3 regions of the Rhizobium sp. CIAT894 genome follow, and region 3 is predicted to be linked to each of the others. Evidence: predicted binding sites of a transcription regulator. Region 3 holds the regulator's gene; each other region holds the start of a gene.
The links. Region 3 encodes LexA, which represses DNA repair genes until DNA is damaged. Its sites were predicted from a motif close to TGTTCNNNNTGTGTTCNG; they were not measured.
Positions count from the first base shown of each region.

Region 1: a site for LexA is predicted at 2,120-2,137, ahead of RHEC894_RS09365 (ImuA family protein). Genes of this name have one in related genera too.
Region 2: a site for LexA is predicted at 1,500-1,517, ahead of RHEC894_RS08040 (DUF5680 domain-containing protein). Genes of this name have one in related genera too.

Region 1 is NZ_CP020947.1:1,886,024-1,889,987, forward strand. Features, by position in the region: gene RHEC894_RS09360 (DUF6504 family protein) at 1-1,416, opposite strand, end outside; gene RHEC894_RS09365 (ImuA family protein) at 1,331-2,083, opposite strand; gene RHEC894_RS09370 (SMEK domain-containing protein) at 2,203-3,231, opposite strand; gene RHEC894_RS09375 (PIN domain-containing protein) at 3,257-3,685, opposite strand; gene RHEC894_RS09380 (hypothetical protein) at 3,685-3,964, opposite strand, start outside.
Region 2 is NZ_CP020947.1:1,613,718-1,617,681, forward strand. Features, by position in the region: gene RHEC894_RS08030 (lipoprotein-releasing ABC transporter permease subunit) at 1-206, shown strand, start outside; gene RHEC894_RS08035 (ABC transporter ATP-binding protein) at 222-905, shown strand; gene RHEC894_RS08040 (DUF5680 domain-containing protein) at 988-1,452, opposite strand; gene dnaE (DNA polymerase III subunit alpha) at 1,945-3,964, shown strand, end outside.
Region 3 is NZ_CP020947.1:2,023,290-2,027,253, forward strand. Features, by position in the region: gene RHEC894_RS10085 (ComEC/Rec2 family competence protein) at 1-2,234, shown strand, start outside; gene lexA (transcriptional repressor LexA) at 2,215-2,934, opposite strand; gene RHEC894_RS10095 (VOC family protein) at 3,131-3,964, shown strand, end outside.

The DNA of each region.
Region 1 (3,964 bases), 140 kb from region 3:
GAAATAGTCGCGCACGGCGGTTAGCTCGGCATCGCGGCGCCACCATTCACCCCGGATGCGTTCGGGCCCGTCCGCGTGACGGACGCGCCGCCGGATGCCGCGCCAGGTGAAGGCGACCGGCGGATGATCCGGCAGGAGCGCCATCGTCTCGATGGGCTCCGGCGATGCGAGCAGGCGCGACGGCCGTGGCCAATGGCCCGGCCAAGTCGCGCCTGTGTCCGGCGCCATGGGCGCAATCCGGCGCACCGAGCGCTCCGGCACCTCGGTCGCGATCGGTGCCGCCCGGTAGAGGCTGCGCTCGCCGACCCGGTTGATGAGCGTGTCGACCAGGTCTGAGACATCAGGCGCGCCGTCTTCGACCATGGACGTCAGGGTCTGCTTTTCGCAGAGCGGTTCGGCCAGCGTGGCGGTCAAGCTGAGGATCTCGATGCCGAAGCCGGGCTCGATCGTCTCGATCTTGTCGGTCAGAAGCCGCGTCAGGCGCTTCACGTCGCGCACGGGCATGGCGGTGCCGACGCGGACGGCCTGCAGCCGATTGTCGACGCGGTGGCAGATCAGATCGAGGCGCTTGGCGCCGAGGCCCTTTGCCTCCAACTCGGCACAGAGCTGCACGACCAGCTTGCCAATGTAGCGAGCGATGGTCTCGGCTGCGCCGATGGGTTCGGCGAAATTGCGCTTCACCTGGATCAGCTCGTCGGGCCGGATCGGGTCGATCGGCTCGCTGAGCGCCCCAAGCGCCTGATCGATGCGGCGGCCGAGCTGCGGCCCGAAGCGCAGGGTGAGCGGCGCGCGCGGTTGAGCGAGGAGATCGCCGATGCGCTCGAAGCCAAGGACATGGAGCGCTGCGATCATGTCGACGGGCAAACGAAGGGCCGCCAGCGGCAGGCCTGCCAGGACCGCGCTGCTATGGCCTACCGGCGCGACCAGCGCGGGCTTGGCGGCGTAGCGAGCCAAGGCATGCGCCGCTCCCCAGGTGTCGGCAATCGCCGCTCGCGCCTGCACGCCGGATGCGGCAAGCCGATCGATCAGGCCCGCGAGCATGGCGTCCTCGCCTCCATGGAGGTGATCGGCGCCGGTGGAGTCGATCACGAGGCCGTCCGGAGGGTCGGCGGTGACGATCGGTGCGTAGCGCTGGAGCATCCACAGCGCGAGGCGGTCGAGCGCCTGGGCGTCGGCGACCGCGTCATGATCGTGAACGATGAGGCCCTGGACGAGAACACGCGCTTTCGTCGCCGGCATCCCCACGCGCACGCCGGCGGCCTGGGCCGCGGCGTCCAGCGCCAACACCACCTGCTTTCTCCCGTCACGGCCTATCAGAGCGAGCGGCGCCTCAGCCGGAGGCGCCGCGTCGCCAGCCTTCCGCCGAAGCCGGTCGGTGGACCAGCTCGGCAGGAAGAGCGAGACGACCCGAGTCATCACACGCCTCCACTTCAAAATCTGCACTTTCGCCCGCCCGGGCGCGGATCAGCTCTAGGAGCCAGCGGTGGCGGCCGACGCCGGGAACGGGTAATGCCGCCGAGGGCATGACTGAGACGCGCCATCGGGTTGCGGCGGCCGTAGGCTGGCCGAAATCAGAGGCCTCGGTCTGGCGACGCCATCGGCGCAATGCGATGCCGATCGTACCGCTTCCCTCTGCGCAGAGCTGCAGCCTGCGCGATGCGGTCATGTCGAGCCGCGCTACTTCGCCGACAACAGCGCCGAGCCCTCCGTGACGAAGACCTTCCTCGATACACGCGAGGACGGTCTTGTCGTTGCCCGCTTCGACGTAGATCACGCGGTCCGGTGCGAGGCCTGCCTGCGCCAGCGCCGGCGCGAAGAGATCGGGTCGCGTGATGACCCAGAGGACCTTGCCTTTGGTTCGCGCGGCGACGCCGGCAGCGAAGAGTGCTGCCGCCGCACCGTCGACAGCGCCGTTACCGCCGCCTGCGATCTCGTGGAGTGCGCCGAGCATCAGGCCACCGCCTGGAAGGCGTGAGTCGATGTCGGAGATTCCGAATGGAAGCACCGATTTCACGCGCCGGGCTCTGCCTTCGATCTTCTCGATCTGCGCGCGCAATGACTCTATGGCGGGCTCGGGCCGCAAATTCCTCGTTGACCTCCGGGGACGGGTTCAGCATCATGTTCTCTATTTGTTCTATCTTTGGAGCTTCGGAGTCAAGGTCGATTCCGACCTTTGCCGTCGATGCCTTCGCGGTGGGCCGACTAGAAATCGCTGAAATCAAGCGCGACCAGGGGCCGGCTTAGCGGAATCCCGGTCGCCTCGACGTGTTCGAGCAGCACGAGGAAGCCTTCGAGCGTTAGGCCGGGGAGGAACACGCGCCAATAGGCACTTTCCCCATGTTCGTCCGGTTCGTCGAAGCGGACAAATCCATAGCTGTCGAGGACGCGCAACTCGCCGTCATTGTCTGGGTAGCGCGAAATTCTGATCAGCTTGTCGGCATTGATCTCGACGTAGTCGTTGCCGCCGAACCGCCGCCGCCGCTCGGTCTCCCGACGCTCGATGAGCATGACGAGAAATTCCCGCGTGATGCGAGGCAGCTTGGCCAGCGCCGCGGAGAGCGTCGCAAGGGATTTTTGGGTCTTGTCCAGATCCTCGCCGAGGCCTTGGTCTTCGAGCAGCTTGTTGAACTTGGTGAGGTCCGACATCTGCGGCTTGGGGATGGCTTCTATGAAGTCGGCAAGCGTCGTGGGGTACTTGCCGTCCGCGTCGGGAATCTCCAGCTCGATCTTGATGCGGGCGAGTTCGCTGCGGACGTGGTTATAGACGATCTGCAGCACGTCGACCGGCATGTCCATGCAGAGCTTGCCGAGATCGTGGATGTCCCAGATGTCGTCGTCGTCGAACGACGCGCGTGCGCTCAACGCGGCATCAAGAGTGTACGATGATTGCTTGCCAGCGATCATCAATACGCGAATTTTCGTGTAGGTCTTGATCTGTTCGTCGCTCAACGTCCCCAGCATGTCGTTGACTTTCGCCGACGTGCGGGTCGCGGTGATCTGGAAGGCGACCTTGTTAGTCTTGTCGCCGAGATCGAGCCCCGGCTCATTGCTGCGATCCGCGTTGAGATTCACAAGCGAGAGCGAAAGCAGGTGATTGAGGATCGTCTTGAAAAAATCCTCGGCGTGCTTGTTGAGGTCGGTAAGACCCAGGCGTCCGCGCGTGGACACCTGACCCGCCACATCGCTGAGCGCGTCGACGATCTCGCCGATGAAATAGCCCCTTGTCAGCATCGCTCAGTTCCTCCGTTCGGCCCGCTCACGGCGTGCCCCGCAACGGATTGATGATTTCGATGCCAGGGAAATCGCGCTCGTTGTCGGTGACGACAACGCAGTCGTTGGCGGCGGCGACCGCAGCGATGATCGTATCGAGCCCGCTGCGCGGCCGGCCCGCGGCTTTGCCTTCGGCCATCAGCTCCGCCCAGGCGATGCCGGCCCGCTCATCGAACGGGAGGATGCGACCGGCGAACAGCGCCTGCGGACCTTGAGGGCCGCTGAACCACACGTCGAGCTGATCGCGACGCTTGCCGGCGGGCTTCTCGAGCACGCCTCTGCGAAGCTCCGCCAACGTCAGCGAGGCGATGAAAAGGTCGTCGTCCGACTGGTCTGCCATCCACGCGACCAGCGATTCCGAAGGCGCCGGCTTCGTGAAATTGCTGAGGATGTTGGTATCGAGCAGATAGCGCATCAAAGATCGACCTTGCGCCCTTCCTCACGCGCACGGGTCAGGTCGAGTTCCGAGCCGATCAGGGGCGAAGCCAGGAGCGCCTTGAGGATGCCGCCTTTGCTCGGTGGTTCACCGCCCACGTTGTCCTTTACCGCAGCCCGCAGCCGATCGGATTCAGGGCCGCCCTCTGCAAGGCGGCGAGCGACGTTCCGCACCAGATCGCGGTCGGAATCCCGACCGGTCACCTCGAAGCGGACCAGCCCTTTTTCGGCCAGCCGATTGCGGAAATTGGCGATTGCG
Region 2 (3,964 bases), 410 kb from region 3:
CCATCCGCCAGTTCTTTTCCTGGATCTCCGGCACCGTGATCTTCAATCCGCAGGTCTATTTCCTCAGCCAGCTGCCGGCCGAGATGGATCTCAGCGAAACGATCTCGATCGTCGTCATGGCGCTGACGCTCTCCTTCATCGCGACCATCTTCCCCGCCTGGCGCGCCTCCAGGCTCGATCCGGTGCAGGCCCTGCGCTACGAATAAGGAATTGCCGTCTCTATGAAACGCAACGTCGTTCTCAAGCTTACCGGCGTCGAACGCCATTACGGGCAGGGCGATACGCTGCTCCCGATCCTGAAGGGCGCGGATTTTTCGCTGTCGAAAGGCGAGATCGTCGCCCTCGTCGCTCCTTCAGGCACCGGCAAGTCGACCCTGCTGCATGTCGCCGGCCTGCTGGAGCATCCGGACGGCGGCGAGGTCAACATCAACGGCCATGCCTGCGACGGCCTTTCAGACGACAAACGCACGGCGATCCGCCGCAGCGAGATCGGCTTCGTCTACCAGTTCCACCATCTCCTGCCGGAGTTTTCGGCGCTTGAAAACATCATGATGCCGCAACTGATCGCCGGGCTGTCCTGGAAGGAAGCCGGCGAGCGGGCCGGTCAGCTTCTCGATTACATGCGCATCGGCCATCGTGGCGCCCATCGCCCCGGCGAACTTTCCGGCGGCGAGCAGCAGCGTGTTGCGATCGCCCGCGCCGTCGCCAATGCGCCGAGCTTGCTTCTGGCCGACGAACCGACCGGCAATCTCGACCCCGAAACGGCAGCTTACGTCTTCGACGCGCTGGCGGCGCTGGTGCGCCAATCCGGCCTCGCCGCCCTCATCGCCACCCACAATCACGACCTTGCCCGTCGCATGGATCGGCGCGTGACGATTTCGGACGGCAAGATCGTCGATTTTTGAGACGATGGTCTGTGGCTGTTTGGTTTGCACCGATGCCGGCAGGCCGATGAGGCGCTGACCTCGCCAACCTCCTGGTCGGACATCAGGGGATGACCAGCCCGCCGCGATAGTCGAGCACGTAAGCCCTCCGGCCCTCGACCATGATGCATTCCTGGCCGCTGAAGCTGTCACAGCCGCCGTCGCTTCTATCGACGTAGCGGCCGGACGGATGGTCGAATTCCATGCCGCCCAGAAACCGCCCCTCGCGATACATCGTCGACAGTGCCGCCTTGATCACCGTTCCGGCCGCTACACCATCGATGAGTTCAGGCGCAATGACACAGCCGAAATAATTCATCGCCCAGACCGGCTCGCCGGCAAACCATACCACCTCCTGTCCGGCGAAATCGGTGCCGCCGAGATAGCTGTCGAGATAGCGCCAGTCGCCGCTCTCATAACCGATATCATGGGAACCCGGCCGGCAGGGGGCATGCGGCACGCCGCCGCCGACATAGGTCGCAGCCTTCGCCTCCACGATGAATTCATCCAGCTTCACAATGTCGAGCATCTCATTCTCCTCTCGGCCGGATGCTGGCAAATATGCTGGGGTATGTAAAGAACATAAAGAGAACATACGCCGGAATTCAGAAGACGATTTGGGCGGTGGCCTATCTGAACGGAATGGCGGATCCGTCGAAGATGGGTGGCTGCTGCCTATCGGATCGAGCGCAGGCCCCATGCGAATCGCCAAGCCCTTCCCGAGATTCTGCGAACACAAGAAAGGAGGAAAAGATTCCTGTTGACAACAGAACATACATCGAACAAATTGAAAACATAACGAGTAAAGGAGAGCCAAATGACTGACATGATCCGTGATATCGCAGCATTCACCTCCATCGCAATGTTCGTTGCCAGCTTCTCGCTGATCGTCATGGCGATCTAAAGTTTTCAGGGGACCGCATGGCTGTCATGCGGTCCGGACGAGGGACTTCTTCTGGACATCATCGCCTTCTATGCCGACAATGCGTCCGATTCATTCGGGTGATTGGGAAGGCATGCCATGGCGGATACGGCAAAGGGTTCTACGGCTGAGGTGACCGGCGGCACGCCGGGCTTCATCCACCTGAGGGTCCATTCCGCCTATTCGCTTCTCGAGGGCGCACTGCCGCTGAAGAAGATCCTCTACAAGGCGACCGGCGACAGCCAGCCGGCCATCGCCATTGCCGACACCAACAACCTGTTCATCGCCCTGGAATTTTCCCAGAAGGCGATGGACGAGGGCCTGCAGCCGATCATCGGCTGCCAGGTCTCGATCGACATGGAAGACGGGTTGGAGACGGAAAAGCGCGGCGGCCAGCAGGCTCTGGTCAAGCTGCCGTCGATCGTTCTTCTAGCTGCCACGGATGGCGGTTACGAACGGCTGGTCGATCTCGTCAGCCGCGCCTATCTCGGCGGTGAAAGCAACCAGGCCATTCATGTCAAAGCTTCCTGGCTGGCCGAGGCCGGCACGGAAGGGTTGATCGCCTTGACCGGCGCTCTGACCGGGCCGGTCGATGCGGCGATCAGGGACGGTCATACCGCCCAGGCGGAGGCCCGGCTGCTGATGTTGAAGCGTCTCTTCGGCGACCGGCTCTATGTCGAACTGCAGCGGCATGGCGCCTATGATAAGCGCCACGAGCAGAAGATCGTCGGGCTCGCCTATACCAATGATCTGCCGCTGGTTGCGACCAATGAGGCCTTCTTCCCGACAAGGGACGATTACGACGCCCATGATGCGCTGATGGCGGTCGCCCACAACGCCATCGTCTCCGACGACAGTCGTTTTCGCCTGACGCCGGACCATTATCTGAAGAGCCGGGCCGAGATGGCCAAGCTCTTCGCCGACCTGCCGGAAGCGCTGGAGAATACGATCGAGATCGCCAGGCGCTGCTCCTTCGTGCTGAAGACGCGCAAGCCGATCCTGCCGCGCTTCACCGGGGCGACCGACGATGCCGAGGAGGCCGAACGCGCCGAGGCGAGCGAATTGCGCCGCCAGGCGGTCGAAGGGCTCGACATGCGGCTTGCAACGCTCGGCATGTCGCCGGGTTACGAGGAAAAGGAATATCGCGAGCGGCTGGATTTCGAGCTCAGCGTCATCGAGCGCATGCGTTTTCCCGGCTACTTTCTGATCGTTGCCGACTTCATCAAATGGGCCAAACAGCATGACATTCCGGTCGGTCCGGGTCGCGGTTCGGGCGCAGGCTCGCTGGTCGCCTACGCCTTGACGATCACCGACGTCGATCCGCTGCGGTTTTCGCTGCTGTTCGAACGCTTCCTCAATCCCGAACGCGTCTCGATGCCGGACTTCGACATCGACTTCTGCCAGGACCGCCGCGAAGAGGTGATCCGCTACGTCCAGGCCAAATATGGTCGCGAGCAGGTGGCGCAGATCATCACCTTCGGTTCGCTGCAGGCGCGCGCAGCCCTTCGCGACGTCGGCCGCGTGCTGGAGATGCCCTACGGTCAGGTCGACAAGATCTGCAAACTCGTGCCGAACAACCCGGCCAATCCGACGCCGCTCTCCAAAGCGATCGAGGAGGAGCCGAAGCTGCAGGAAGAGGCGGCCAAGGAACCGGTCGTTGCGCGCCTGCTCGACATCGCCCAGAAGATCGAGGGGCTTTACCGCCATGCCTCGACGCATGCCGCCGGCATCGTCATCGGCGACCGTCCGCTCTCCAAGCTCGTGCCGATGTATCGCGATCCGCGCTCCGACATGCCGGTCACCCAGTTCAACATGAAATGGGTGGAGCAGGCCGGCCTCGTCAAATTCGACTTCCTCGGCCTGAAGACACTGACGGTGCTGAAGGTCGCGGTCGATTTCGTCGCCAAGCGCGGCATCAATGTCGATCTCGCCGCCATTCCTCTCGACGACAAACCCACCTACGAGATGCTGTCGCGCGGCGAAACGGTCGGCGTGTTCCAGGTGGAAAGCGCCGGCATGCGCAAGGCGCTGATCGGCATGAAGCCGGACTGCATCGAGGACATCATCGCGCTGGTGGCGCTCTATCGCCCAGGCCCGATGGAGAACATCCCGACCTACA
Region 3 (3,964 bases):
GCCGGCTGCTGCTGTTCTCCCCGGTCTTCTTCGGCGCCGGCTCGGCCTTCTGGTTTCTCGGCGCATCGGATTTTCCCCTCGTTGCATCGCTGCTCTGCCTGCTGGTGTCGGCGGCCGCGGTTTTCCTCGCCGGTCCCAGCCGGCCGGCCTTGCGCGCAACATTCCTGGCGCTGGCGCTTTTCGCCGGCGGCATGCTGTCGGCCCAGTTCGAGAGCTGGCGGGCTTCGACTGTCATCCTGGATTCATCCGTGACGACGACGGTGAGCGGCCGTGTCGAACGGCGGGAAGGCGACGGCCGCGGGCGCTGGCGCTATATTCTTGCCGTCACCGGTACTGAGGCGCCGGAGTTGAAGCGGCCGCCGGGACGTATCACCGCGATCGTCCGGGGCGCCGATGTGCCTTTCGAGATCGGCGACATCATCACCGGCAGGGCACGGCTGACGCCGCCGGCAGGCCCGGCACTTCCCGCGCTCAACGACTTCTCCTTCGGCGCCTATTTCGACGGCATCGGCGCCAACGGTTTCTTCTATGGTGCACCGGAGAAACTCGACGCGCAGGCAGGTCCACAGGCGGCGAGGTCGACGTCGGACGCGCTGCTCGAATGGCTCTACCGGCTGCGCAGCAGCATCGGCGACCGCATAAGGTCGATCCTGCCCGGCGACACCGGCGCTTTTGCCGCTGCCCTGGTGACGGATGAACGGCGCGCCATCTCGAAGACGACGACGGAGGCGCTGCGCCAATCCGGCCTTGCCCATATCGTCGCTATATCGGGCCTCAACATGGCGCTGTCGGCTGGCATCTTCTTCGTCGGCTTCCGGATGCTGCTTAGCCTCTTTCCCGGCGTCGCCCAAGCTTATCCGACAAAGAAGATCGCCGCATCAGGTGCGCTTATCGCCGTCACCGCCTATTACCTGATCTCTGGTTTCGGGGTTTCGGCCGAGCGCGCTTTTATCATGATGGCCATCATGCTGATTGCCGTCTTCTTCGATCGGCCGTCGATCAGCCTGCGCAATGTCGTTCTCTCCGCGCTCATCATCATCGCCATTTCACCCTCGGAAGTATTGGGCCCGAGCTTCCAGATGTCCTTTGCCGCGACATTGGCGTTGGTATCGGGTTATCAGCTATGGAAGGACCGGCGTGTCCGCGAAAACGCCTTCCTGAAGCTGCCGATCGTCAGGCCGGTGGTTGCCGTCGCCGGTTTCTTCGGCGGCGTCTTTCTGACCTCGCTGATCGGCGGCTTTTCCACCGCGCTGTTTTCGATCGAGCATTTTCATCGCCTGACGGCTTACGGCCTGCCGGCAAACCTCGCGACGATGCCGATCATCTCCTTCATCGTCATGCCGGCCGGGCTGCTGGCGATGTTGCTCATGCCTTTCGGGCTGGATGCTCCGCTGTGGAAGGTGGTCGGATTCGGCCTCGATCTGGTGATCGCGGTTGCCGAGACGGTGTCCGGCTGGGGCGGCGATATCGGCATCGGCCGCTTGCCCGCCTGGTATTTCGCTGTGGCAGTGGCAGGCTTTCTGCTGCTGACGCTGCTGCGCACCCGGCTGCGCCATGCCGGCACATCGATCGTCGCCATCTCGACACTCACCGTATTGCTGCTGCCGGCTCCCCGGCCGCCGGATCTGGTGATTTCGGAGGATGGCAGTCTGGTTGCGGTTGTCGCGGCTGAGGCAATCGCGTCCAACCGCGAAAATCCGCCGGATTTCATCTTCGACCAGTGGCAGCGAGCACTGGTCCTGCCGACGCATGATCCGCCGAAGATGCTGGATGGTCCGGCTATCCCGCCGGAAGGAGAAGACCGCCGTGTCCGGCTTTCCCGCGATCAGCAGAACGAAGCGAGCGCAGCGATGCGGGCAGCCGCAGCAGGCGGTGAAGCAAACCGCTTTTCCTGCGTCAAGAAGGCCTGGTGCACATCAAGACTCGGCAATGGCCATATCGTCACCGTCATCGACAATGCCGCCTATCTCGGTCCGGCCTGCGATACGGCCGATATCGTCGTGACCTCGGTCCGCCTACGTTTCAACAACTGCCGTTCAGGCGGGGCGCTTTTCACCGGCGAGACGTTGCGCAGGACCGGCTCCGTCGAATTGCGTTTCGCCGATGCCGGCCTGGAGGTCGCAACCGCATTCGAGACGCTGTCGCGACCATGGATGCGTCAGCGCGCCTATGACTGGCGCAAAGACAGTTTTACCGAAACCGGTCCGTCTGTTGTCAGTGATAGCGGCGAATGAGGCCGACGAGTTTGCCCTGTACCTTGACGCGATCGGGCCCGAAGATCCGGGTCTCGTAAGCCGGGTTAGCGGCTTCCAGCGCGATCGAGGCGCCTTTGCGGCGGAAGCGCTTCAGCGTCGCTTCCTCGTCATCGACGAGGGCAACGACGATGTCGCCGGGACTTGCGGTGCTGCCGTTGCGGATGATTACGGTGTCGCCGTCGAAGATGCCGGCGTCGATCATCGAATCACCCTTGACCTCCAGCGCGTAGTGTTCGCCGGAGCCGAGCATGTCGGCGGGGACGACGATGTCGTGGGTGTTGTTCTGGATCGCCGAGATCGGCACGCCGGCGGCGATCCGGCCCATGACCGGCACGGAGACCGAGTTGCCGTTGTCGGCAACGGGTTTCGCAGGAGCGGGAGCGGCGACCGGCTGGGGCTTGCCGAGGCTGCCCTCGATGACGCTCGGCGAAAAGCCGCGCCGGGGCTGTATGCTGGGGCTGTAGGCCTCCGGAAGCTTGATGACTTCGAGCGCCCGGGCGCGATTCGGTAGGCGGCGAATGAAGCCGCGCTCCTCGAGTGCTGTAATCAGCCGATGAATGCCGGATTTCGAGGCGAGATCCAGGGCATCCTTCATTTCGTCGAAAGACGGCGGAACGCCGGATTCCTTCATGCGCTCATGAATGAAAAGGAGAAGCTCCTGTTGTTTGCGCGTGAGCATCGACGTCAGACCCCTGATTGAAACAAATCCAGAACAGACACTATATGTTCCATATGTGTTCCGCAAGTAGCTAAATTTCCGTAAAACTTGCCGCCAACTCGTTGAGATTTTTATTTTCATTCGCCGGATTGGCAGGCAGGTCTTGAATTGGGAGTGCGCTGTCGCACATCTCTTGCCATTTCAGGGAGAGGAACCGATGAGCGAGCATCTCGCCAAGCCGCACCCGCTGGATCACGTCGTGCTGCCCGTCGTCAATATCGATCTGGCGCGCGAGAGGCTCGGCAAGCTCGGCTTCACCGTTGCCGCGGATGCGCGCCATCCCTTCGGAACGGAGAATGCCTGCGTCTTCTTCGCCGACAAGACCTATCTGGAGCCGCTCGGCGTTGCGAGTGTCGCCGAGAGCGAGGCATCGGCGCGGCGGGGCAATGTCTTCACCGCCCGCAACCAGGCTTTCCGCTTCCGCTGCGGCGAGGAGGGGCTCTCGGCGGTAGCTTTCGGCACCAGTGATGCCGGCCGCGATCATCGGAATTTTGTCGGTCACGGATCGAGTGCCGGCGACATGCTGCAGTTCAGCCGGCCGATGAAGATGCCGGATGGTTCCGAGACTGTGGCGGGCTTCAAGCTGGCCTTTGCTACCGATCCGCGCGCGCCGGATTTCTTCCTTTTCAGTGTCGAGCGTATCAACCCGCTGCCTGCCGACCGCGGCACGCTGGAAACGCATGCCAATGGCGTGACGCGGATTGCCGAGATCGCGCTCTGTGCGCCCGATGCCAGCGCATTCGCTGCCTTCGTCGGCCTTGCCGCGGCGCAGTCGGCCGTCGAAAAAACCGGTTTCGGCGTCAATGTCGCCGCGTCGAATGCGAAGATCAGCCTGATGACGCCGGAAGGGCTTGAGGCCTATTTCGAGATCGCCGTCTCATCCGCCGACCGCGGCCTGCGCGGCCGGGCAATCCTCTTCAATGTCGCCGATCTTGCCGTGACAGAAGCGCATTTGACTGCTAACGGGGTGACCTACACGCGCAAGAACAAT